4 regions of the Alteromonas sp. ABV4_515 genome follow, and region 1 is predicted to be linked to each of the others. Evidence: predicted binding sites of a transcription regulator. Region 1 holds the regulator's gene; each other region holds the start of a gene.
What was found. Region 1 encodes FNR, which switches genes on or off when oxygen is low (the NO sensors DNR and NnrR bind a similar motif). Its sites were predicted from a motif close to TTGATCTAGATCAA; they were not measured.
Positions count from the first base shown of each region.

Region 2: ccoG (cytochrome c oxidase accessory protein CcoG) is a predicted target of FNR. The motif match lies at 2,908-2,921, and genes of this name have one in related genera.
Region 3: clpB (ATP-dependent chaperone ClpB) is a predicted target of FNR. The motif match lies at 3,687-3,700, and genes of this name have one in related genera.
Region 4: ACXAGX_RS08735 (DUF3149 domain-containing protein) is a predicted target of FNR. The motif match lies at 2,329-2,342, and genes of this name have one in related genera.

Region 1 is NZ_JBSWWZ010000009.1:110,709-116,221, forward strand. It holds gene ACXAGX_RS18980 (heavy metal translocating P-type ATPase) at 1-1,128, shown strand, start outside; gene ccoS (cbb3-type cytochrome oxidase assembly protein CcoS) at 1,134-1,325, shown strand; gene ACXAGX_RS18990 (sulfite exporter TauE/SafE family protein) at 1,318-1,983, shown strand; gene fnr (fumarate/nitrate reduction transcriptional regulator Fnr) at 2,013-2,750, shown strand; gene uspE (universal stress protein UspE) at 2,852-3,772, shown strand; gene ttcA (tRNA 2-thiocytidine(32) synthetase TtcA) at 3,868-4,806, shown strand; gene rssA (patatin-like phospholipase RssA) at 4,810-5,513, shown strand, end outside.
Region 2 is NZ_JBSWWZ010000007.1:132,923-138,435, reverse strand. It holds gene ACXAGX_RS16990 (ExeM/NucH family extracellular endonuclease) at 1-620, opposite strand, end outside; gene ACXAGX_RS16985 (DUF3016 domain-containing protein) at 869-1,399, opposite strand; gene ACXAGX_RS16980 (DUF3299 domain-containing protein) at 1,659-2,237, opposite strand; gene ACXAGX_RS16975 (hypothetical protein) at 2,361-2,765, opposite strand; gene ccoG (cytochrome c oxidase accessory protein CcoG) at 2,990-4,423, shown strand; gene ACXAGX_RS16965 (serine/threonine protein kinase) at 4,395-5,402, shown strand.
Region 3 is NZ_JBSWWZ010000002.1:748,333-753,845, reverse strand. It holds gene prsT (XrtA/PEP-CTERM system TPR-repeat protein PrsT) at 1-895, shown strand, start outside; gene clpB (ATP-dependent chaperone ClpB) at 1,018-3,588, opposite strand; gene ACXAGX_RS07640 (benzaldehyde dehydrogenase) at 3,944-5,407, shown strand; gene ACXAGX_RS07635 (NAD(P)-dependent alcohol dehydrogenase) at 5,419-5,513, shown strand, end outside.
Region 4 is NZ_JBSWWZ010000003.1:228,004-233,516, reverse strand. It holds gene gshA (glutamate--cysteine ligase) at 1-1,351, shown strand, start outside; gene ACXAGX_RS08740 (transglycosylase SLT domain-containing protein) at 1,462-2,154, shown strand; gene ACXAGX_RS08735 (DUF3149 domain-containing protein) at 2,444-2,569, shown strand; gene smrB (endonuclease SmrB) at 2,580-3,146, opposite strand; gene prmB (50S ribosomal protein L3 N(5)-glutamine methyltransferase) at 3,279-4,223, shown strand; gene aroC (chorismate synthase) at 4,229-5,332, shown strand; gene ACXAGX_RS08715 (MFS transporter) at 5,365-5,513, shown strand, end outside.

The DNA of each region.
Region 1 (5,513 bases):
AAACCCAAGGTCGCGCAGTTAGCGGATAGATTTTCCAGCTTGTTTGTATCGTTGGTACTTTTCATTGCAGCGCTGACCTTCGCTTACTGGTACTGGCAAGACGATCCGCGTACATTTTGGATCACGATTTCCGTATTGGTTGCAACCTGCCCTTGCGCGCTTGGGTTAGCAACCCCCACTGCACTTACCTGCGCCATGGCGACGCTTAACAAGCAGGGAATATTACTAAAGCGAGCCGATGCCCTAGAGCAACTCGCCAGTATAACTACCGTTGTGATGGACAAAACCGGCACACTGACAGAGGGTCGTTTTGCCATCACCGAATGCTGGTTTGCTGATAAAGAACAACAAGACTTTATCATGCACGTGATGGCGTCGTTGGAATCCCGTTCAGAGCACCCTATCGCCGCCGCATTTAGCGCAGACGATCTTGCTCCGGTAACGAATGTGACGATAACGGCGGGTAAAGGAATCGAAGGCGATATACATGGCCAATGTTACAAAGCGGGCTCAGCACGTTTTACAGCCTGCGATAAGTTAGAAATTCCGATAATCGCTAATGTATACCTTGTGTCGAATGATAAATGCCTTGCCGCATTCAGAGTGACTGATCAAATAAAATCGGATGCTGAAGACGTACTAAGCGCGTTTTCGAACTACAAAAAAGTGTTGTTGAGCGGTGATATCCAGCAAAACGTAGACGACATTGCCGCGCAATTACACATTGATGAAGCCATAGGTGGAAACAGTCCAGAAGATAAACTCAATGTTGTACATGCGCGCCAGGCAGCTAATGAGCACATTTTGATGATGGGAGATGGAATCAATGATGCGCCAGTACTGGCTGCCGCGGATGTTTCGGTGGCGGTTGGCAATGCTACAGACATTGCCAGAAGCGCCGCTGATGTGATTTTCCTCAATGAGAAGCTTACGTTGATGCGTCATTTGTTGAGCATGGCGAGCCGGGTGAAACGTGTAATCCGCCAGAATATGGCGTGGGCCATTGGCTATAACCTGATTGTATTACCCTTTGCAGTCAGTGGCATTTTAACGCCCTGGATGGCCGTTATTGGCATGAGCCTCAGCAGCATTATTGTGGTGACTAATTCTACCAAACTGTTAAAGTAATTCTTATGAGTATAATTTATGTACTAATTCCGCTGGCCATTATCATTGTGGCTATTGCTATCGGGGTATTCTTTTGGGCTGTGAAATCTAATCAGTTCGAGGATCTCGATCGTCAGGGGTACAGCATACTCTTTGACGATGACCTGTCGCCCGAAGAGAAAAAACTCGCTGAAGAACGAAAGAAGCTGAATGAGTGAGTTTTCTTTTCTATCGGCCTTTTTGGTTGGTATTGCCGGTGGTGTCCATTGCATTGGCATGTGTGGTGGCGTTTCAATTGCGCTTTCTGGTGCAATTCCCAGAAATGCCAATGGCTTTCCTTATGCTCTGGCCTACAACTTTGGTCGCATTACCAGTTATATTCTGGCTGGTGCAATTACCGGGGCAGTTGCGCAAATCGCCAAAAAGTACCTGCCATTATCGGGGCCGATCCTCGCTATTCTAAGTGGAATCATGCTGTTATCTATGGCGTGTTATCTTGGCAACTGGTGGAGAGGCATTATTCATATTGAGAAGCTAGGCAGTCATTTATGGAAATCTATACAGCCAACCGCTAAACGTTTTTTACCTTTCAGGTCTCCTCTCTCCGCTATTCCTTATGGTATGATTTGGGGGTGGTTACCGTGTGGGCTGGTTTATTCCACTCTCACCTGGGCATTAGCGTCTGGTACAGCCTTTTCTGGCGCGGTGATCATGGCGGGGTTTGGATTAGGTACACTTCCCGCGTTACTTGCCACCTGGGCAGGAGCGAACTGGGTCCTTAAAGGATTCAGACAGCCGATGGTACGGCAACTAATCGCATTGAGTCTGCTGATATACGCGCTTTATATTTTATGGCGGGCAGTCAGTAGTTTTTAAAAGCAGTTACGTAAAAATGGTAAGTAAGCATGCAAAAGCGTTCGGATTTCTCTATCCACTGTCAAAACTGCAGTTTTAGTCACTTATGTCTTCCAGTTGCTTTAAACAAAACTGAAATTGAATCGCTGGACGATATCGTTGAACGAAAAAAGCCGCTTCATAAACATGACACCTTGGTTGAAGCGGGTGATAAATTCACGTCCTTGTACGCTGTACGTGCTGGCTCTTTCAAATCATTTGTGACCGACAGAGAAGGTGAAGAGCAAATTATTAGTTTCCACTTTCCGGGTGACATTATCGGTTTCGATGGATTACGCGACGATACGCATCAGAGTTATACCCAGGCGCTGGAAACGGCCATGGTTTGTGAACTTCCCTATGCCACGCTGGAAAAGATGTCAGAACAGTTTCCTAAGTTGCGAAACCAGGTCATGCGCTTTATGAGTGCTGAAATCAAGCAAGATCATCAAATGATGATGTTATTGAATAAACGCACCGCAGAAGAGCGATTGATTTACTTTATTGCTCACCTTTCTGGTCGTTTTGAAGAGCGCGGCTTTTCTCATCGCCAGTTTAATCTAAGTATGACTAGAAACGAAATTGGTAATTATCTTGGCCTGACGGTAGAAACCATCAGCCGCTTGCTAACCCGTTTCCAAAAAGAAGGGATCATAAAAGTCGACGGCAAGCTGATCACCATTTTGGATTTTGAGGGCATGGATAAACGGTTACACTCTATGGATATCCCCACTACCTGCGTTGACTGATATCCGAACAGTCTATTGATCTGAAACAACGTCTCTCCTGGGCGGTTTACTATACTAAAGATGTAAGCCGTATCGCAGTCCATAGACTAAGGAGGGACGTCATGATCACTTACAACCGCATTCTCGCCGTTGTCCAACCGGACAAATCCGAACAGCCCGCCCTTTCAAGAGCCATTGAAATCGCTAATAAAACCGGTGCTGAAGTCCATGCATTGCTGGTTGTTTATGACTTTTCTTACGACATGACCACCATGCTCACACGCGCTGAGCGAGAGGCAATGCGAAAAGCGGTAACCAATGATCGCAAGCAATGGGCTGAAAATACATTCAGTCACTATGACGGATGCCCAGTAAAAGTGTCTGTCGTCTGGAATGACAAAAGATACGAAGCCATTATTCGCTTTGCGGTAGAACAAAATGTTGATCTTGTAGTTAAGTCAACCCGGCAGCATCACGAACTCAGCACCGTCATTTTCACACCCACAGATTGGAACTTACTCCGTAAGTGCCCCACCCCAGTGTTGCTGGTAAAAGACCATGTGTGGCCAGAAAATGGCACTGTGGTTGCAGCAGTCAATGTAGGTACTGAAGATAAAGAACATGCCGAACTGAATAACAAGATTACGGTTGTCGCCACCGACTATGCCAACATGCTAAGTGGTCAGGTGCATTTGGCAAATGCTTACCCGTCTACACCGTTGAATATTGCCATTGAAATCCCGGATTTTAACGCCCAAACCTATCAAAACTCCGTAAGGGACCATCATCTGAAAGAGATGGAAGCCCACAGTGCAAAATACGGTATTGGTATTGCCAACTGTCACGTTATTGAAGGCCTGCCAGAAAAAGCGGTGTCACGCATTAGTGAACAGTTAAATGCTGAGTTGGTGGTTATTGGCACGGTTGGCCGCACCGGACTATCTGCTGCGTTCATTGGCAACACGGCTGAACACGTACTCGACAGCTTAAATTGTGATGTCCTCGCTATTAAACCCGACGGATTTGTCTCGCCTATCAGGTAAGGTATTCACGCTGCCGCACGACTCTCTATGGCGGCAGCGCCCTTCGTTTTGTATAATGCCACTTTTATTTTTCCCATCGTCAATTCTGAAGTGTCATGAATCAATTAACATCAGCCAAATCCGGTACATCGAGCCACAGCGCCGAAAGCAAACAGAAGTACAATTTCAATAAGTTGCAGAAGCGCTTGCGTCGTAACGTGGGTAAAGCCATTGATGACTTCAAGATGATTGAAGACGGAGATAAAGTCATGGTGTGTCTGTCAGGGGGTAAAGACAGCTACACCATGCTAGACATTCTCCTTTTCTTACGAAAAATTGCGCCGATCCACTTTGATATCGTGGCGGTGAATCTTGACCAAAAGCAACCCGGGTTTCCTGAGCACGTTTTACCGGAATACCTGGCATCACTGGGCATCGATTATAAAATCGTAGAAGAAGACACCTACTCCATTGTGAAAGATAAGATCCCTGAGGGTAAAACGACCTGTTCTCTGTGCTCGCGACTGCGCCGTGGCATACTCTATCGCACTGCCAAAGAATTAGGCGCAACCAAAATCGCATTGGGGCATCATCGTGACGACATGTTGGAAACTTTGTTTTTGAATATGTTCCATGGTGGAAAACTCAAAGCCATGCCACCGAAGCTTGTTAGCGATAATGGCGAACATATTGTTATCCGTCCTCTTGCCTATTGCAGTGAAAAAGACATTCAGAAATACTCAGACGCAGCATCATTCCCAATCATTCCCTGTAATCTCTGTGGTTCGCAAGAAAACCTACAAAGACAGAACATTAAAATGATGCTTCAAGACTGGAATAAACGTTTTCCTGGCAGAATTGAATCCATGTTCAGGGCGATTCAGAACGTTGCGCCGTCTCACCTGGCCGATAAAAACCTGTATGATTTCGCAGCTATTCAGACAACAGGTGCGCCTGTTGCCGATGGTGATACCGCATTTGATGCGCCTGAATTTAAAGACGAGCTGGCAGAAGAAAATCGTTCAGACGTGCAAATTGTCAACCTGGCGGATTAACACATGAAAATAGGACTTGCCCTGGGTGCTGGCGCGGCCAGAGGATGGACACACATTGGCATCATTCAAGCGCTGGAAAAGCTGGGTGTAAAGATTGATGTGGTTGCAGGATGCTCCATCGGTGCCTATGTGGGCGCGGCCTATGCCAGTGGTAAACTAGAGCCACTCAAAGAATGGGCTTGCTCGCTGACTGAATGGCAGATTTTAGCCTTAATGGGAGTTGGCATTCGAAAAGGTGGTATTGCCAGCGGTGAAAAGGTATTTACCAAACTCGCTGACGAATTTTGTGCCCCGACCTTTGAAGAAATGCAAAAACCGTTCGCGTGTGTCGCGACGGATTTATATTCCGGTCGTGAGGTTATGTTCTCTCAAGGGCCGTTAGATAAATGCGTACAGGCGTCGTGTGCCATCCCGGCTTTGTTCAGTCCGGTGTCTTATCAGGATCGCTGGCTGGTGGATGGTGCTGTAGTGAATCCGGTTCCAGTAAATCTTTGTCGACAGTTGGGCGCTGATTTTGTTATCGCGGTTAATCTGAACGCAGACTTTAAACCACAACGGCTCGATAAGCCTGCCGAAGAACACGAGAAACTGCAGAAGAAAAATGATGATTTCTTCTCTAAAAGTACCAGCATGGTGAAGCAGTGGTTTTCTCACGACGAGAAAGAGACTGCGCCTCAGCCACCAAGTATTTTGGGTGTGATGACCAG
Region 2 (5,513 bases), on a different contig from region 1:
CCGCCGAGATCTTCATCTTCGCCGCCGCCATCGCCACCACCGTCGCCATCACCACCACCATCGTAGTCGTGAGAGCCCAGACCGGTGTAATCGTTCTGAGGCAGGCCAACCCACTCGCCGAGTCCATAGGCATCGTTAGGGTTGATATCGCCCGTGGTCACTGAGCTATTACGGATGAGGGTTTGGTCTTTGGTAGACAGGCCACCTTCGCTCCAGGATGAACCCGGATCGACACCGAGCTGACCAATACTGTCGAGTATGTTGCCCGCGTCATCGGTGAGAATAATGGCATCATCACCATTGTACAGACTCTGAGTTGTCAACTCATCGGCCAGGGCCTTCAACGCATCTTCCGCGCCTGATTGCGCAATAACTAACGTACCGCCCGGCGCGATAGAACCACTTAAATCAACAATGGAACTGGCTGACAAGCCACCATTATTGTATACGGAAATGGTATAACCACTGAGAGACACACTTTCTGTCGTTGGATTGTAGAGTTCCAATGCTTTATTGCTACTACTTCCCTCGACGTACTGAGATATCAGCAAGTCACTGCCACTGGCAGAGACTGAGGCTGTAATCCCCAATACCAAAGGAAGCACGATAGGTGCTTTCATTATTGTTGCTCCTGCTTGTTATTAGAAACTGTCCCAAAGTGCAGTTGAAGAGTATAAAGAAAATACTACAGAGAAATGACAACTTTTTGACCAAAACTGACATTATTTTGACCAACTGGTCTACAGGTTTTGCGTAGTAAGGGCTGCAGGAATATTAGGTTAAATTTATATGTAAATTTTATCGAGGAGCGGGCATAAAAAAACCTGAGCGACGTCAGGTTTTTTGTAAACGAGCAGTTTGCTAAACGTTAGTTTTGTGCGAGAGCATCGGCCATTTCTTCATCGAACCAATCTTTCAACATCGCTTTCTCATATCCCAGATATTCGTTTTGTCTGAACGTGGATGGATTATCAAGAAAGCTCATGTCTTTTAACTTCACATCAGCACTTTTTAATACTTTTCCACTCTCATCAGTGAGCGAATAAGAAAACGAAATTCGGGGAATGTCCACACGCTTGATGATGCGAACGTCACTGCCTGTAGCGTTGCCAAATACGAAACTGCTTGGCCATACCTGCCCCGCAAGATCCAGATTGGTGACGGTCATTGATAATTTTTCTTTCTCAGGCAGCTTTTCAGCGAGTTCCCCCACGTACTTATCGAGGGCCTCGAAAGTGCGTTCACGAAACTTAACCCGACTTTCATTCGTCGGCCTTACATCTGCGTACTTTTCTGGATTCTGCCAGACTATTTCCGCAGTTGCGGCACTGGACTGAGTAGATGCAAGGGAGCTCCCTGCAGCCAAAGAAACCAGTATTATTTTCCAAACAGAATTCATTTTATGACTCCTCAATTGAAATACCAATACACAGTGTTGCCCGATACCATTACGAAACACTACGAGCAGCTTCGTAAAACTACCTCCGTACATCACTTAGAGCCTCTCGCTGCCAATTTGTTCCATTGTGTCAGCAACGGGCAATACGTTTACTATACTGGCAACTAACTTCGCTTTCGATTTTTCACAGCAACCTATTTATACCACACTCAAATGAACAGACACTGAACGATAGTAGATATTTTAAACTGCACTCATATCAAAAAGTAGCAACGCTAACATCAGACATCGAATAAACAGCTGTCGCAAGTTCATTCTCTGTCAAGGCTAAATGCAAGGTACCTGAAAGCCAGACAGCATCAAAAGTCCAATCTACTCCCTGCTTGTATTCCGCATAGATGATTTGGTTGGGAGGAGGTGGCGGCAGATGCATGCAGGCGCCAAAATAGGGCACTAAGAAGAAACTAACAATTTTTCCTGATTCTGTGAAATCCAGTGGAACCATAAACCCGGGAATACGAATTGATTGACCATCGAGTTTTTTAACGCCATTAGTCGATACTAACGCTCGTTCATAATCGTTGGTTGGTGCAGCGATACCCGATTGAATACGACTACTGATTTTATCATCCTCAGAGCCATCTTGAACTTGACGCACTGAATCAGGCATATTTTTTAACACTAACAATTCTTCAGGAGGTACAAGATACTCCCATTCTAAGATTCGGGGTTCTTTATTATCTGCCGCAGCCGGGTAAGCCAGCAGAAAACCATAAATCATTAACACACTACAAAATAAACGCGAGTGACCAAATAACACTGTTAAAACCGTCTTCATTATGAGTGTTTTTTAGCCTGCCTCAAATTGAAAAATTAGACCATGCTAGTCATCGGACGACGTGGGAGATTAACGAAAAAATGAAAAGTGAATTTTAGATTGTTGTATGAAAATTACGGGTATTCAAAGCGAGTGAGACAGCAGTTCCGTACTCGCGATGGCGGCGCAAAAATGCCTCAACTCGCCACCACTAATAAAGGGGTTAATATCGTCGGTTACGCAATAGGTGTGATGAAAAGAGATGATGCTGTCGCGACTTTGCAGGATTTCATCGACATAATCCTGTTGGAACGGACGAAGTTGTTCCCGCATGGGTGCCGTTACCGATAGCAGAGATTCCAACTCTTTGCGTTCCTGCCAAGTGGCGACATATTCGTACCAACTGCTCACTTCAGCCTGAGCATCTTTAAAAATATACTGAACCATTGGCAAACGGAGCACAAAGATCAGTACTGCTATCTCTGAAATCACCAAAAAACCACGCCACATCTGATTAACCTGACCCTGTAATCGCAAAGCCAATCTCATTCAGACAGCAGAGACACGGCTTTATATTTAACCTGATAACCTGTTGAGAATATAACCGCCTGAAAGCTAATTAAATAGTTTGAGTTTTATACCTGAATATTGTTTTTAATAAGCCGGAACAGACTGTTATGCGCTTTTTTTCTTGATCTGTATTAAGTCTGGCTTATTTACTCTTGCTATACTGGCAGCAAATAACAGACACCTGTGTCAGTAAGGTTGCCTTCATGAGCGAACAAATTCAGGTCAAAAACGTCTCTCCGGTAAAAGTGCATCAGCCGCCCGGTGGCAGTAATAAAAAACGCCCATCGGCTCGCAGCCAAATTTATGTTCGTGCCGTTAAGGGCCCTATCGAGACGTTCCGCCGCTTATTTGGCTTTGTTTTTGTTGGTCTTTTTGCGCTCATCCCCTGGATTCAATACGACGGGCATCAGGCTATCTTGTTGGATATTATGAACCAGCGTTTTACCATTTTTGGTCTCACGCTGTGGCCGCAAGATCTCACGTTACTGGCTTATATTTTTATTGTTGGTGCATTCGCGCTGTTTTTTGTCACCACTTTCGCCGGGCGGGTTTGGTGTGGATTTATGTGCCCGCAAACCACCTGGGTTTATATGTATGTGTGGTTTGAAGAAAAAATCGAAGGGCCCCGTAACAAGCGCATTAAGCTGGATGAACGCCCTCTCGACTTCGATAAGTTCTGGCGCAAATCACTCAAGCACATTGCCTGGCTTTCTGTTGCCCTGCTCACCGCGCTCACCTTTGTGGGCTACTTCACACCGATTGGTGCATTGTTTATCGACTTTTTTACCTTCAATGCCAGTTTCTGGGCGGTATTTTCAATTCTGTTCTTCGCAGGTTGTACCTATGGGAATGCCGGTTGGATGCGGGAAATCATGTGTACCCACATGTGTCCTTACGCCCGCTTTCAGTCTGCCATGTTCGATAAAGACACCTTTACGGTTTCTTACGATTACAATCGAGGGGAGAAACGTGGACCTCGCCCCCGTAAACTGAAACATGAAGAATTGGCTGACAAAGCGCTCGGTGATTGTATCGACTGTAACCTGTGTGTACAGGTATGCCCTACCGGTATCGATATTCGCAATGGGCTACAATATGAATGTATTAACTGCGGTGCCTGCGTAGATGCCTGCAATGGCGTCATGGAGAAAATGAACTACCCCAAAGGGCTGATTAGTTTTACGTCTGAAGAGCGTCTTACTGGAGGCCATACAAATATTGTGCGGCCCAAACTGATTGGCTATTTCGTGGTACTGTTAGTGATGATTGGCCTGCTCATGGCAGATATTCTCACTCGCTCACCATTAGAAGTCGACCTGATACGTGATCGCAACTCCCTGTTTCGGGAAAACGGCCGGGGCAATGTAGAAAACGTCTACACCATCAAAATTCTGAACAAATCTCAGGACACCCATACCTACACTATCGAGGTGAAAGGTTTAGCTAGCTACAATATTTTAGCCGATACCACAGTAACTGTTGGTGGCGGAGAAGTCTTCAGTATGCCACTATCTCTGGAAACCTCTCCGAAGAACCTTAGCGAGGCGGTGACAGACATTTATTTCCATGTCCGGACCGAAGATGCTGAGGGCAATGTTGTGGAAGTCGATGAACCAACAAAATTCCTCTACAGATAGTAAAGAACAAGGCGATTTTGCCTTTGCGGGCTTAAGCCCTGACACCGTATTAGACGCCCTTGAAAGCTGCCGGATTTACCCAGAATCTGGCTTGCTGGCGCTGAACAGCTATGAAAACCGGGTTTACCAGTTCAAGGCCGATGACGGTCAGCGCCTGGTGGTAAAATTCTATCGCCCCAGCCGCTGGAGCGATGAACAAATCCTTGAAGAACACAGTTTCGCCAAAGAAATCGCCGATGCCGATATTCCACTGGTGGCGCCGATGGAAGTCGACGGGAAAACCCTGCACCATGCATGCGGATTCCGTTTTGCTGTATTTCCGTCTGCCGGTGGACGCCAGTTTGAGGTTGATAACCTCGATCAGCTTGAGTGGATGGGACGCTTCATCGGCCGCATGCATCGCGTCGCGCAGGCTAAACCTTTCCAATTTCGGCCCGAACTTAATCTGCAGAATTTTCTCGATAAACCCCGGGAAATCCTCACCACAAGCCGACTATTGCCTGGCCATTTAGAGACCGCCTTTTTTGCTATTCTTGACCCACTGATTAAAGAAACCCAAAAGCGGTATGGCGCAACCAAGCTTATTCGCCTTCATGGCGACTGTCACCCAGGAAACATTCTCTGGCGAGACGGTCCCATGTTTGTGGACTTAGATGATTGTCGTATGGGGCCAGCCATCCAGGATTTGTGGATGATGCTGTGTGGTGACAGGCAACAACAACTGCTGCAATTGGATGTGCTGGTAGAAGCTTACGAAGAATTCCACAGCTTCGACAACAACCAACTTGCGCTGATTGAGCCGCTTCGTGCCATGCGTATGGTGCATTATATGGCTTGGTTGTCTCAACGCTGGGAAGACCCGGCATTTCCGCGGGCGTTTCCCTGGTTTGCCGAAGACAAATACTGGGAAGGGCAGATCCTTGCGCTTAAAGAACAATTGGCAGCGCTCCACGAGCCTCCGCTAAAACTGGGTTATTAATCCAGACTTAAGCCCAAACTTGCTGTTAACTCGCGTTTGCGACATCTTGTCGTGAACGCTAGTCGACACGGGATCACTGTGGTACTCTTTTTTTGATTTTGTATTATGGAT
Region 3 (5,513 bases), on a different contig from region 1:
TATTGTGCTAGCCCGCGACGGTATTCAGAACAGTGCGAAGTATCTCCAACGTTACGGCAATATTCTTATCAAGCTTGGTCGTCCGGGAGAGGCACTTGAAAGCTTCCTGAAAGCGCGCGAAATTTCGCCTTACGACAACAGTTTGGCCCTGCATACTGCAAAGCTGCAAATTGCTATGGGTAAAGTGTCAGATGCCGCGGGTACTATTTCATCTAGAATCGACCAAAATCAGAATAATCCTGAATTCTGGTATGTCGCGGGTTTGTTAGCTGAAAGCCGCCAGAGTTTTGATAGAGCAGCGCAAGCATACGGCCGCTCACTGGACCTTGCACCGGTTTACGCGCAACCACTTATCGCCGCTTACAAAATGGCAGAGCGCAACGATTACCCTAAAGGTTTCGTGCCTATTGCGTCGAAGCTGATGAAAGAGCATCCACAATATTTGTTACCAGCAAACCTTCTCGCCCAGTACTTTTACAACGCGGGTGAGTTCGAAAAGTCGGTACCGATTTACGCCCAGTTGGTCAAGTTACCTAATGTGCTTAATAAATCGAAGGTACTGAACCGCCTTGCTGAGATGACAGCCGATACCAACACTCAGCAAGCAAGTATCTGGATTAAAGAGGCATTTGAATTAAACGCTGCCGACCCCGAGATTTTAGATACGTATGGCTGGGTACTCGCGCAAGAAGGAAAATACGCGGAGAGTCTGGAAATGCTTCGCCGCGCGTTTAGCCGTCATGCAACGAATCCGAAATTGCGCTATCACCTTGGCTATACCCTAACGAAAATGGGTCGCCAAGGGGAAGCTGCCGAACACCTTGAGTTAGCGGCGAATTCAGAATTCGATTTCAATGGTAAAACTGATGCCAAAAAAATGCTGGCGATAAACTAAAATAAAGCCGCTTTAATAAAAAGCCGTGGTACTTCTCAGTACCACGGCTTTTTTGTTTTACGCGACACGCTAACCACGTTTGAGCGAACCAAAATTGCCTGGTTTACTCAGCCTAAGAATACTTAGACGATAATTAACTCATCATCCCGCACGTCGATGCGAATAGTCGACTCAGGCATTAACACACCAGACAATAACTGTTGCGCTAAAGGGTTCTCTATTTGCGTCTGAATAGCGCGCTTGAGTGGGCGTGCGCCATACACCGGGTCGAAACCGGCATCCGCCAATTTGTCCATGGCAGCACCAGACAATTCCAGTTTGTAACCTTTTTCAATTAAGCGCTGACGTAAGGAGGCAAGTTGGATTTTGGCTATCGATTTAATCTGCTCTTTGCCCAGGGGATGGAACACCACCAGATCATCTACCCGATTAATGAATTCCGGTCTGAAGTGCTGACTCACTACGCCCATCACTCGCTGCTTCATTTCATCATATTGATTGTCATCATGGGTGTCTTGAATGACATCTGAGCCCAAGTTCGACGTCATGATCACAACGGCGTTCTTAAAGTCCACCGTGCGTCCCTGCCCATCGGTAAGGCGGCCATCATCCAGTACCTGAAGCAGAATGTTAAACACATCGGGATGGGCTTTTTCCACCTCATCCAGCAGGATAACAGAGTAAGGCTTGCGTCTGACCGCTTCTGTCAAATAACCCCCTTCTTCATACCCCACATAACCCGGGGGCGCACCGACGAGTCGGGACACAGAGTGCTTCTCCATAAACTCCGACATATCAATGCGCACCAACGCTTCTTCGGTGTCAAACAAAAAGCCAGCCAACGCTTTGGAAAGCTCTGTTTTACCGACACCCGTCGGGCCGAGGAACAGGAACGAACCAATGGGTCGATTTGGATCGGCAAGACCGGCCCGAGACCGGCGGATCGCGTTTGAAACGGCACTTACCGCCTCAGCCTGGCCCACAACGCGGGTATGAAGAACGTCTTCCATACGCAGCAGTTTGTCACGCTCACCCTCAAGCATTTTGGCTACCGGAATACCGGTCCAACGTGAAAGCACATCGGCTATTTCTACATCGGTCACTTTATTTTTCAGCAACAGCGTTTCGCGCGTCTCATTCTCGGCCGCCTTTTCCAGCTTCATTTCAAGCTCGGGAATTCGGCCATATTGCAATTCGGACATGCGGTTTAGATCAGAGGCACGGCGGGCAATTTCCAAATCCAGTTTTGCCTGCTCGAGTTCAGTCTTGATAGACTGCGTGCCCTGCATGGCGTCTTTTTCTTCACGCCATATTTTATCAAGATCGCCAAATTTGGTTTCTGCCTGCTCACGTTCCAACTCGATCATTTCAAGTCGTTTATGACTGGCGTCGTCGGTTTCTTTTGCCAGCGCTTGCTCTTCCAACTTAAGCTGAATAATACGACGTTCCAATCTGTCCATTTCTTCAGGCTTAGAGTCGATTTGCAAACGTATGCTTGAAGCCGCTTCATCAATTAAATCAATAGCTTTGTCAGGCAACTGACGGTCACTGATGTAACGATGCGACAACGTAGCCGCAGCGACAATGGCTGGATCGGTAATATCTACCGAGTGATGGAGTTCATAACGTTCTTTCAAACCACGCAGAATAGCAATGGTATCTTCAACGCTTGGCTCATCCACCAGCACCTTCTGGAAGCGACGCTCAAGCGCGGCATCCTTTTCAATATACTGGCGGTATTCATCCAGCGTAGTAGCGCCCACGCAGTGAAGTTCCCCACGTGCAAGTGCAGGCTTGAGCATGTTACCCGCATCCATGGCACCCTCGCCTTTACCGGCGCCGACCATCGTATGCAACTCATCGATGAATAAGATCACCCGGCCTTCTTCTTTGGCGAGCTCATTGAGCACCGCTTTTAAGCGCTCTTCAAACTCACCGCGGAATTTTGCTCCGGCCACCAGCGCGCCCATATCCAGCGATAGCACACGCTTGTCTTTCAGACCTTCGGGCACTTCACCGTTAATAATACGCTGTGCTAAGCCTTCAACAATGGCGGTTTTACCTACACCAGGCTCACCAATCAATACCGGGTTATTTTTAGTACGGCGCTGTAGCACCTGCACGGTGCGGCGAATTTCATCATCACGGCCAATTACCGGGTCGAGCTTGCCCTGCTCTGCCCGCTCTGTCAGATCGGTAGTGTATTTCTCCAGTGCCTGACGAACATCTTCGGCATTCGGATCTGTCACTTTCTGACCGCCACGCATTTTGTCGATCGCGCTTTCCAACTGGTCGCGGGTGATGTTTAAACTTCGCAATAATTCACCAAGCTTGCCTTTGTCGTCTAACGCTGCCAGTACAAAGATTTCTGACGTGATGTATTCATCTTTTCTCTGCTGTGCAATTTTGTCACACAGGTTTAGCAAAATGCCGCTTTCTTTGCTTAGCTGCACATCGCCACCAATCCCTTCAACGCGGGGAAGACGCTCGATAGCTTCGGCCAAAGAAGAACGTAATGCATTCACATTAACGTGGGCCTGATCGAGAAGCGGGCGCACTGAGCCACCTTGTTGATTCAGCATGGCTGTCATCAGGTGCACGGGCTCAATAAACTGATGATCACGACCCAGTGCCAATGACTGTGCGTCGGATATCGCTAATTGAAACTTACTGGTAAATCTATCTAATCGCATGAAAAGCCCCCTGCAAAAGTAGTGCTATTTAAATAGGTATCGCACACATGCTATTCAAGTTCATTACGCAAAAAATTAGTGATGAACCTATCCACTCATTGATGTCAGTCAATCTTTTTAGTGTGTCATTACTATCTTTCTTTCCACAATCGAAAAATTTACAAACGGCTCTCACGTTTCGCGCACAGTGTTCAGGTTATGAACATGCCAGACACTCACATTGTTCATTGGCTGGACATATTCAATACCTATTGCCCGAAAACAGCGGCTGGCACAGGTGATGCTGTTAATAAGATGTACATCGACACCGATGAATCAAACACTGGCTCTGTGAGCCTAAACGAAAGAGGTTGTAATGACAGAATCATTCATTGCCAATGCGGTTTGGCAGGAAAAACTCTTTACCGGCAAATGGGTATCTGGTTCAGCCAAGCCGGTTTTTGTGACTGAACCTGCGTCTGGAAAAGAACTTGGACAAATCGCCATGGCGAGTCCAGAAGATGTGAGCCAAAGCTGTACTGCAGCGAAAAAAGCGTTCCCCGTCTGGTCTGCCACCCACTTTGAAGAGCGAGCTGCTGTATTGCGCAAAGCCGCTCAGGTGATGCAAGAGCACTTTAACGACATCACCGATGTGTTGATCCGCGAAAGTGGTTCAATTCGAGCAAAGGCCGAATTTGAAGTTTCACTCAGTATAAAAGTGCTGAACGAAAGCGCAGCCTTGCCTTCACAAAGTCAAGGAGAAGTCTTACCTGCCGCGCCGGGTAAAATTAGTATCGCCCGTCGTAAACCTTTAGGTGTGGTTGGCGTTATCTCGCCATTTAACTTTCCACTGTATCTGGCCATTCGTGCGGTTGCTCCGGCGCTTGCAGTGGGTAATGCGGTTGTACTTAAACCTGATCCCCGAACCGCCGTGTGCGGTGGCGTAACTATCGCTCGGGTGTTCGAATTAGCCGGGTTACCTGAAGGTATACTGCATATGTTACCAGGTGATGGCGCAGCCGGTGCCACATTAACCGAACACCCGGATGTGGCGATGATTCAGTTTACTGGCTCGACCAACGCGGGTAAAAAAGTAGGCGAAGCTGCCAGCCGCCATCTCAAAAAAGTATCTCTGGAACTGGGTGGAAAGAACTCTCTGATCATTCTGGACGATGCCGACATCGATCTTGCTATCGCGAACGCGACCTGGGGTGCCTGGTTACATCAGGGGCAAATTTGTATGTCGACCGGCCGCATTCTTGTTCAGCGTAAAATTTATCAGGCGTTTGTCAGTAAGCTGGCAGAAAAAGCCAAGCAACTACCAGTGGGAGACCCGGCCACCGAGCAGGTCGCACTGGGCCCAATCATTAATGAACATCAGCGCGATAACATTAGCCGAATTCTCAAAGCGGCTGTAGAAGGTGGCGCCAAAATAGAGGCTGGCGGCGATTATTCCGGTTTGTTTTTCCAACCGACAGTGCTCAGCGGTGTGACGCCGGAAAGTCCGGCATTTAATGAAGAAATTTTTGGTCCGGTTGCCGTTGTTATTCCGTTCGATACCGATGAGGAAGCAGCGCAACTGGCGAATCAAACCGAGTATGGCTTATCAGCGGGCATCATCGCGACCAATGTGGGGCGGGCGCTCAACTTAAGTCAGCAACTCAACACGGGTCTGCTTCATATCAATGATCAGACTGTCAATGATGAGGTGGTTAATCCATTTGGTGGAACCGGGGCATCCGGCAACGGCACCAGTGTGGGCGGCGCTGCGAATTGGGAAGAATTCACCCAATGGCAATGGCTGACTATCCAATCTGAAGCCCCTCGTTATCCATTATAAGGAATAAGGTAATGTCTGAAATTACGCAAATTCGCGCGGCAGTGACTCGCGCCAAAGGCGCCCCTTTTGAATTAGAAGAGGCGAAAATCCGTGCACCGAAAGACGA
Region 4 (5,513 bases), on a different contig from region 1:
CACAGAAACGCAACTGAAAGACATTCACAAATTTGCCCTTGAGAATATGGGCGGTGAATTGCTTTGGCCATTAAGTATGCCGTGTTTCATCGATGACGAATCCCGTATTCCACTGGCCTATTATGGTGAATCAAACGTGGCGCAAATGAAGCGTGTGTATCGTATGGGCCTTAAAAATCGATACGGCAGCATGATGCAGGCGATTTCCGGCGTGCACTTTAACTTTTCTTTGCCAGACAGTTTCTGGAAAGTGTGGGCAGACTACACAGGGCAGACCTATTCACAAGATCAGGTGTCTGCCGACTACCTGGCGATGGTGCGTAACTATCGTCGCCTTTGCTGGTTGTTGCCTTACCTGTATGGCGCTTCGCCGGCATTGTGTCATTCCTTCATGAAAGGAAAACCGACTACTCTACCGTTCAAGAAAGTGGGCAAGGGCACTTTATATATGCCTTACGCCACTTCACTGCGAATGAGTGACTTGGGCTATACCAACTCAGAGCAGTCGGCGCTGCAAATTTGCTACAACCAAATAGCCACCTACACGGAAAAACTCCGCAGCGCCATGTACACGCCATCTGAACGTTTTGGCCAGTATGCTGCTGGCGAAGGCGGTCATTATCAGCAGTTATCGAAAAATATTCTGCAGATTGAAAATGAGCTCTATTCACCCATACGTCCTAAGCAACCAACGGCATCGATGGAAAAGCCCACCGATGCTTTGGTACGTCGTGGGGTGAGTTATGTGGAAGTGCGCGTATTGGATGTAAACCCCTTCTCGCCGGTGGGCATTACCAAGTCGCAAATGGATTTCCTTGATGTGTTTATGGTGAGTTGTCTGATGATGGAATCACCAGACATGACGCCAGAAGAGTTAGTGGTGTGTCGCGAGAACATGGACAAAGTCGTGCTGGAAGGCCGTAATCCTGAACTTAAGTTACACACCAATGGCAGCGACATCGCTTTTAGTGCGTGGACTGAAAAGCTGTTTGCTCAGTTCAGAAAAACTGCCGAATTGCTTGATAAAGCTAACCAGCGTTCTGATTATTCCATCGCGGTAAACACCGAATGGGAAAAGGTGTGCGATCCGGCGCTAACGCCATCAGGACGCATTCTCGATGCGTTGCTTGCAGAAAATAAAGATAACGTGGTGTTTGGTCTGGAACTGGCGCAGAAATATGCGTCTGAAATAAACGGTTACGATTACAAACAATATAGCCGCGAAGATTTTGAGAGAATGGCATCTGAATCCATCGCTGCTCAGAAAGCGGTAGAGGCGGCAGATGACAAATCATTTGCTGATTTCATTCACGATTATTTTGCCGAACCTATGGCAACGCGAGCAAGTTGACGTAAAGTTAAGTAAACTGAAGTCAGAACCGTCGTTTATGCTGCATCAATGCAGGGCTATACCTGAACGACAGACAAAAAAATGCCTGGCAAGAGGGCCAGGCATAAATAATGTTCCAGGGAAACACACACATTTTGCTAGAACACTTATTCAGACAACGTCCAGTGAGAAAGTTCAACATTCGTTTCAAGTTTTTTCTAGCTGGCGCCACTTTTTTTTCGGCAAGCCTGCTGAGCGGTTGCGCTACCTCCCCACCTCAGGACACCAGTAATATCTGTGAAATCTTCTATGAGAAAGAAGATTGGTATGACGCTGCGGCTGATGCCCGGGATAAGTGGGGCGTGCCTATTCATATTCCAATGGCAATCATGTATCAGGAAAGTTCTTTCCGTCATGATGCACTGCCACCCAAAGATTATGTTTTCTTCGGTCTTATTCCATGGGGCAGGGTGAGTTCTGCTTATGGATATTCTCAGGCTAAAACCATCACCTGGTCAGACTACGTGCGGGAAACGGGTAACAGTTGGGCCGACCGGGACGACTTCGAAGATGCCATGGACTTCATGGGCTGGTTTATTTCTAAGTCGTATAAAATAAACGGGGTCTCGAAATGGGACGGTTATGCCCAGTACCTGAATTATCATGAAGGTTGGGGCGGCTACAAACGCCGTAGTTATAACAGCAAGCCCTGGTTGAAAAAAGTGGCTAGCACCGTTAAAGCGCGCTCATTACGTTATGCAACGCAACTTAAAACCTGCGAAGAAGACTTAAGTAAGAGTTGGTTCTGGAAATTATTTTCCTGATTGATGGAATGCGGAGAAAAAGAGGTAGGCAGGCGCACCACACACCTGCCTACAATCGACGCTAAGCCAAGACCGTTAATCACCCAACGTCGAACAGGCAGTTTCAATATATTGCAAATGATAATGATTTGCAATAGCAACAAGTAAAAACTTTTCAGATTGTTTTATGGCCTGTTGATCTAGGTCATGCCCCCGCGAGCTTCAGAAAAATCCCCTTGATGCAGATCACAGAAATTTCTCCGACACCGTTGCACACTTAACCCGTCCACCAATGTTAAGGAGCAGAACGATGTTCATGTCCATGATTAAAGATCCGGTAGTGTGGGGTTCGCTGCTATTAATTTTCGTCGTGATTGTGATGATGGGGTATTACACCTGGCTGTTTATGCACAACAGTGCCGAGCAGGATAAATAACGAAGCAGGCTTAGCCCTTCTTTGCATTGCTGTCTGGGGTATCAATTAAAACGAGTAACGCCCCTTGCCCACCGTACTCCAGGGGAGCCTGGTGAAACGCTTTGACATGGGGGTGTTGAACCAGGTAATGGGGCAAGGCGTTTTTTAAAATTCCAGCGCCGATACCATGCACAATGCCAACGCAGTCAATCAGTTCTTTGCGGGCGGTATAAATTAATGCGGAGAGTTCCAGCTTTACATTCTCACGATTTAGGCCGTGGAGATCCAATACCAGCTCAGGGTAAAAATCACCCCGACGAAGACGTTTAAGGCTATGGGTTGGTTCGTCTTCACGGCAATAACGCATGGGGCCTTGGGCGGGAAGACTTGCTTGATACACATCAGAAAAAGCAAAGCTGGCATCGAGCAAACGCTGCTGACGGCTGTCAGGCTGTGTGGCAGAATGTAAACGCTTGGTTGGCACGTGGCGGCGCTTATGCACCACTTTATCCTGCGTTAACGGCTTAATGCCGTTCATTTCATCCATAAAGGCCGCGAAATCGTCATCCTTATTTTCAGGCCCGCTTTTATCCGCCAACAATCTTCTCCGGTTATCACTTATACACGCATTGAATAGGGCAAATGCGGCGTGGTGCACGCATTTTGTGTTGGGAGTCGCCCTGAGTTTCGGTATGATACCAGCTTTATTTCTGGCGATGTACCTCACTCCATGACCGATAAGATTTATTTAGACGAAGCCATCCGCGATTTGCACACTGTACTAGATATGGTGCGATGGACTGTCAGCCGTTTCAACTACGCTCAACTTTACTACGGTCACGGTACCGATAACAGTTGGGATGAAGCGGTTTGCCTGGTTATGCACGCGCTACATCTGCCACAAGATATTACTGCCCGTACCGGCGATGGTTTATTTTCTGCGCGACTAACCCAGTCAGAAAAAGAGAAAGTAACCGATTTGGTACTTAAGCGCGTGCAAACCCGCATGCCGCTGCCATATATCACTCATGAAGCCTGGTTCTGCGATATGCCGTTTTACGTGGACGAGCGCGTGCTCATTCCTCGTTCGCCATTTGCTGAACTGATTAAAACCCGCTTTGCCCCGTACCTTGAAGAAGCGGTTGAGCCAACCAGTATTCTGGATATGTGTACGGGCGGCGGTTGTATCGCTATCGCTCTGGCGCACACCTTCCCACTGGCGCAGGTTGATGCCGTGGATATTTCATTCGACGCCCTTGAAGTGGCTGACTTTAATATTCAGGAACATAATCTGGGCGATCGGGTTTTCCCCATCCACTCTGATTTGTTCACCAGTCTGGAAGGCCAGCAGTACGATTTAATCGTGTCTAACCCGCCTTATGTTGATGAAGAAGACATGAACGATCTGCCTGATGAATATCAGCATGAGCCTGAGTTGGCTCTAGCTGCCGGTGAAGACGGCTTAGATCTGGTGGAACAAATGCTAAAACAAGCACCACACTACCTGAAAGACGGTGGTTGGATGCTGGTGGAAGTGGGCAACAGTGAAGTGCATATGGCAACACGTTTCCCGGGGTTGCATGTAGATTGGGTTGAATTGCAGCAGGGCGGTCACGGGATTTTTGCGGTGTCTAAATCGTCACTGGTGACTTATTTAAACGGTAAGGAAAATTAATACAGATGTCTGGCAATAGCTTCGGAAAAATGTTTACTGTGACCACCTTTGGTGAAAGTCACGGTATTGCTATCGGTGGTGTGGTTGATGGTTGTCCTCCTGGACTGGAAATCACTGAGGCGGATCTGCAGATTGATTTAGATCGTAGAAAGCCTGGCACGTCACGTTATACCACAGCACGTCGGGAAGGCGATGAGGTTCAAATTCTGTCTGGTGTGTTTGAAGGCAAAACGACCGGTACCAGCATTGGTCTTCTGATCCAGAATACCGACCAACGTAGTGGTGACTATTCCAATATTAAAGATCGTTTCCGCCCTGGTCATGCAGACTACACCTATCATCAGAAGTATGGCACTCGGGATTATCGTGGTGGTGGTCGTTCTTCTGCGCGGGAAACGGCTATTCGTGTTGCAGCGGGGGGAATCGCCAAGAAATTCTTAAAAGCGGTTTACGGTATTGAAATTCACGGATACCTGTCTCAACTGGGTCCGATTAAAGTGGACACGGTTGACCACAGCATTACTAACACCAATCCGTTTTTCTGCCCCGATGAAAGTAAACTGGAAGCGCTGGATGAATATATGCGCGACCTGAAAAAATCCGGCGATTCAATTGGCGCGAAAGTGTCCGTGGTTGCCACGGGGGTTCCTGTGGGTTTAGGCGAACCGGTGTTTGACCGCCTCGATGCCGACATCGCCAGTGCCATGATGGGCATCAACGCCGTGAAGGGCGTGGAAATTGGTGATGGTTTCGACGTCATTGAGCAAAAAGGCAGTGAACACCGCGATACGTTAACACCAGATGGTTTCACCAGTAATCACGCTGGTGGTGTGCTGGGTGGCATTTCCTCAGGCCAGGATCTCGTTGTACACATGGCGCTCAAGCCTACATCGAGCATTTCTGTGCCAGGTAAAACCATTGATGTTGACGGTAATGAGATTGATATCGTCACCAAAGGTCGTCACGACCCTTGTGTGGGAATTCGTGCCGTGCCTATTGCCGAAGCGATGCTGGCCATTGTATTGATGGATCATTGTCTGCGGCACCGTGCTCAAAATGCGGGTGTTTCCACGTCTACGCCGGTTATCCCTGGCAACGCTGACAAATAATTCTTGAATATCTCTCTTAAAGGGTGCGTGAAATGGTAGCTCATTCACGCACCAATCTTATTCTTCTCGCTATCACCTACTGGCTCTATTTCGGGCAGCTAGGCGTTCTTACTCCTTATCTGGGCATTTTTCTCGATGGACGTGGCTTCTCTTCCGCCGACATTGGTGAACTCTGGGCCGT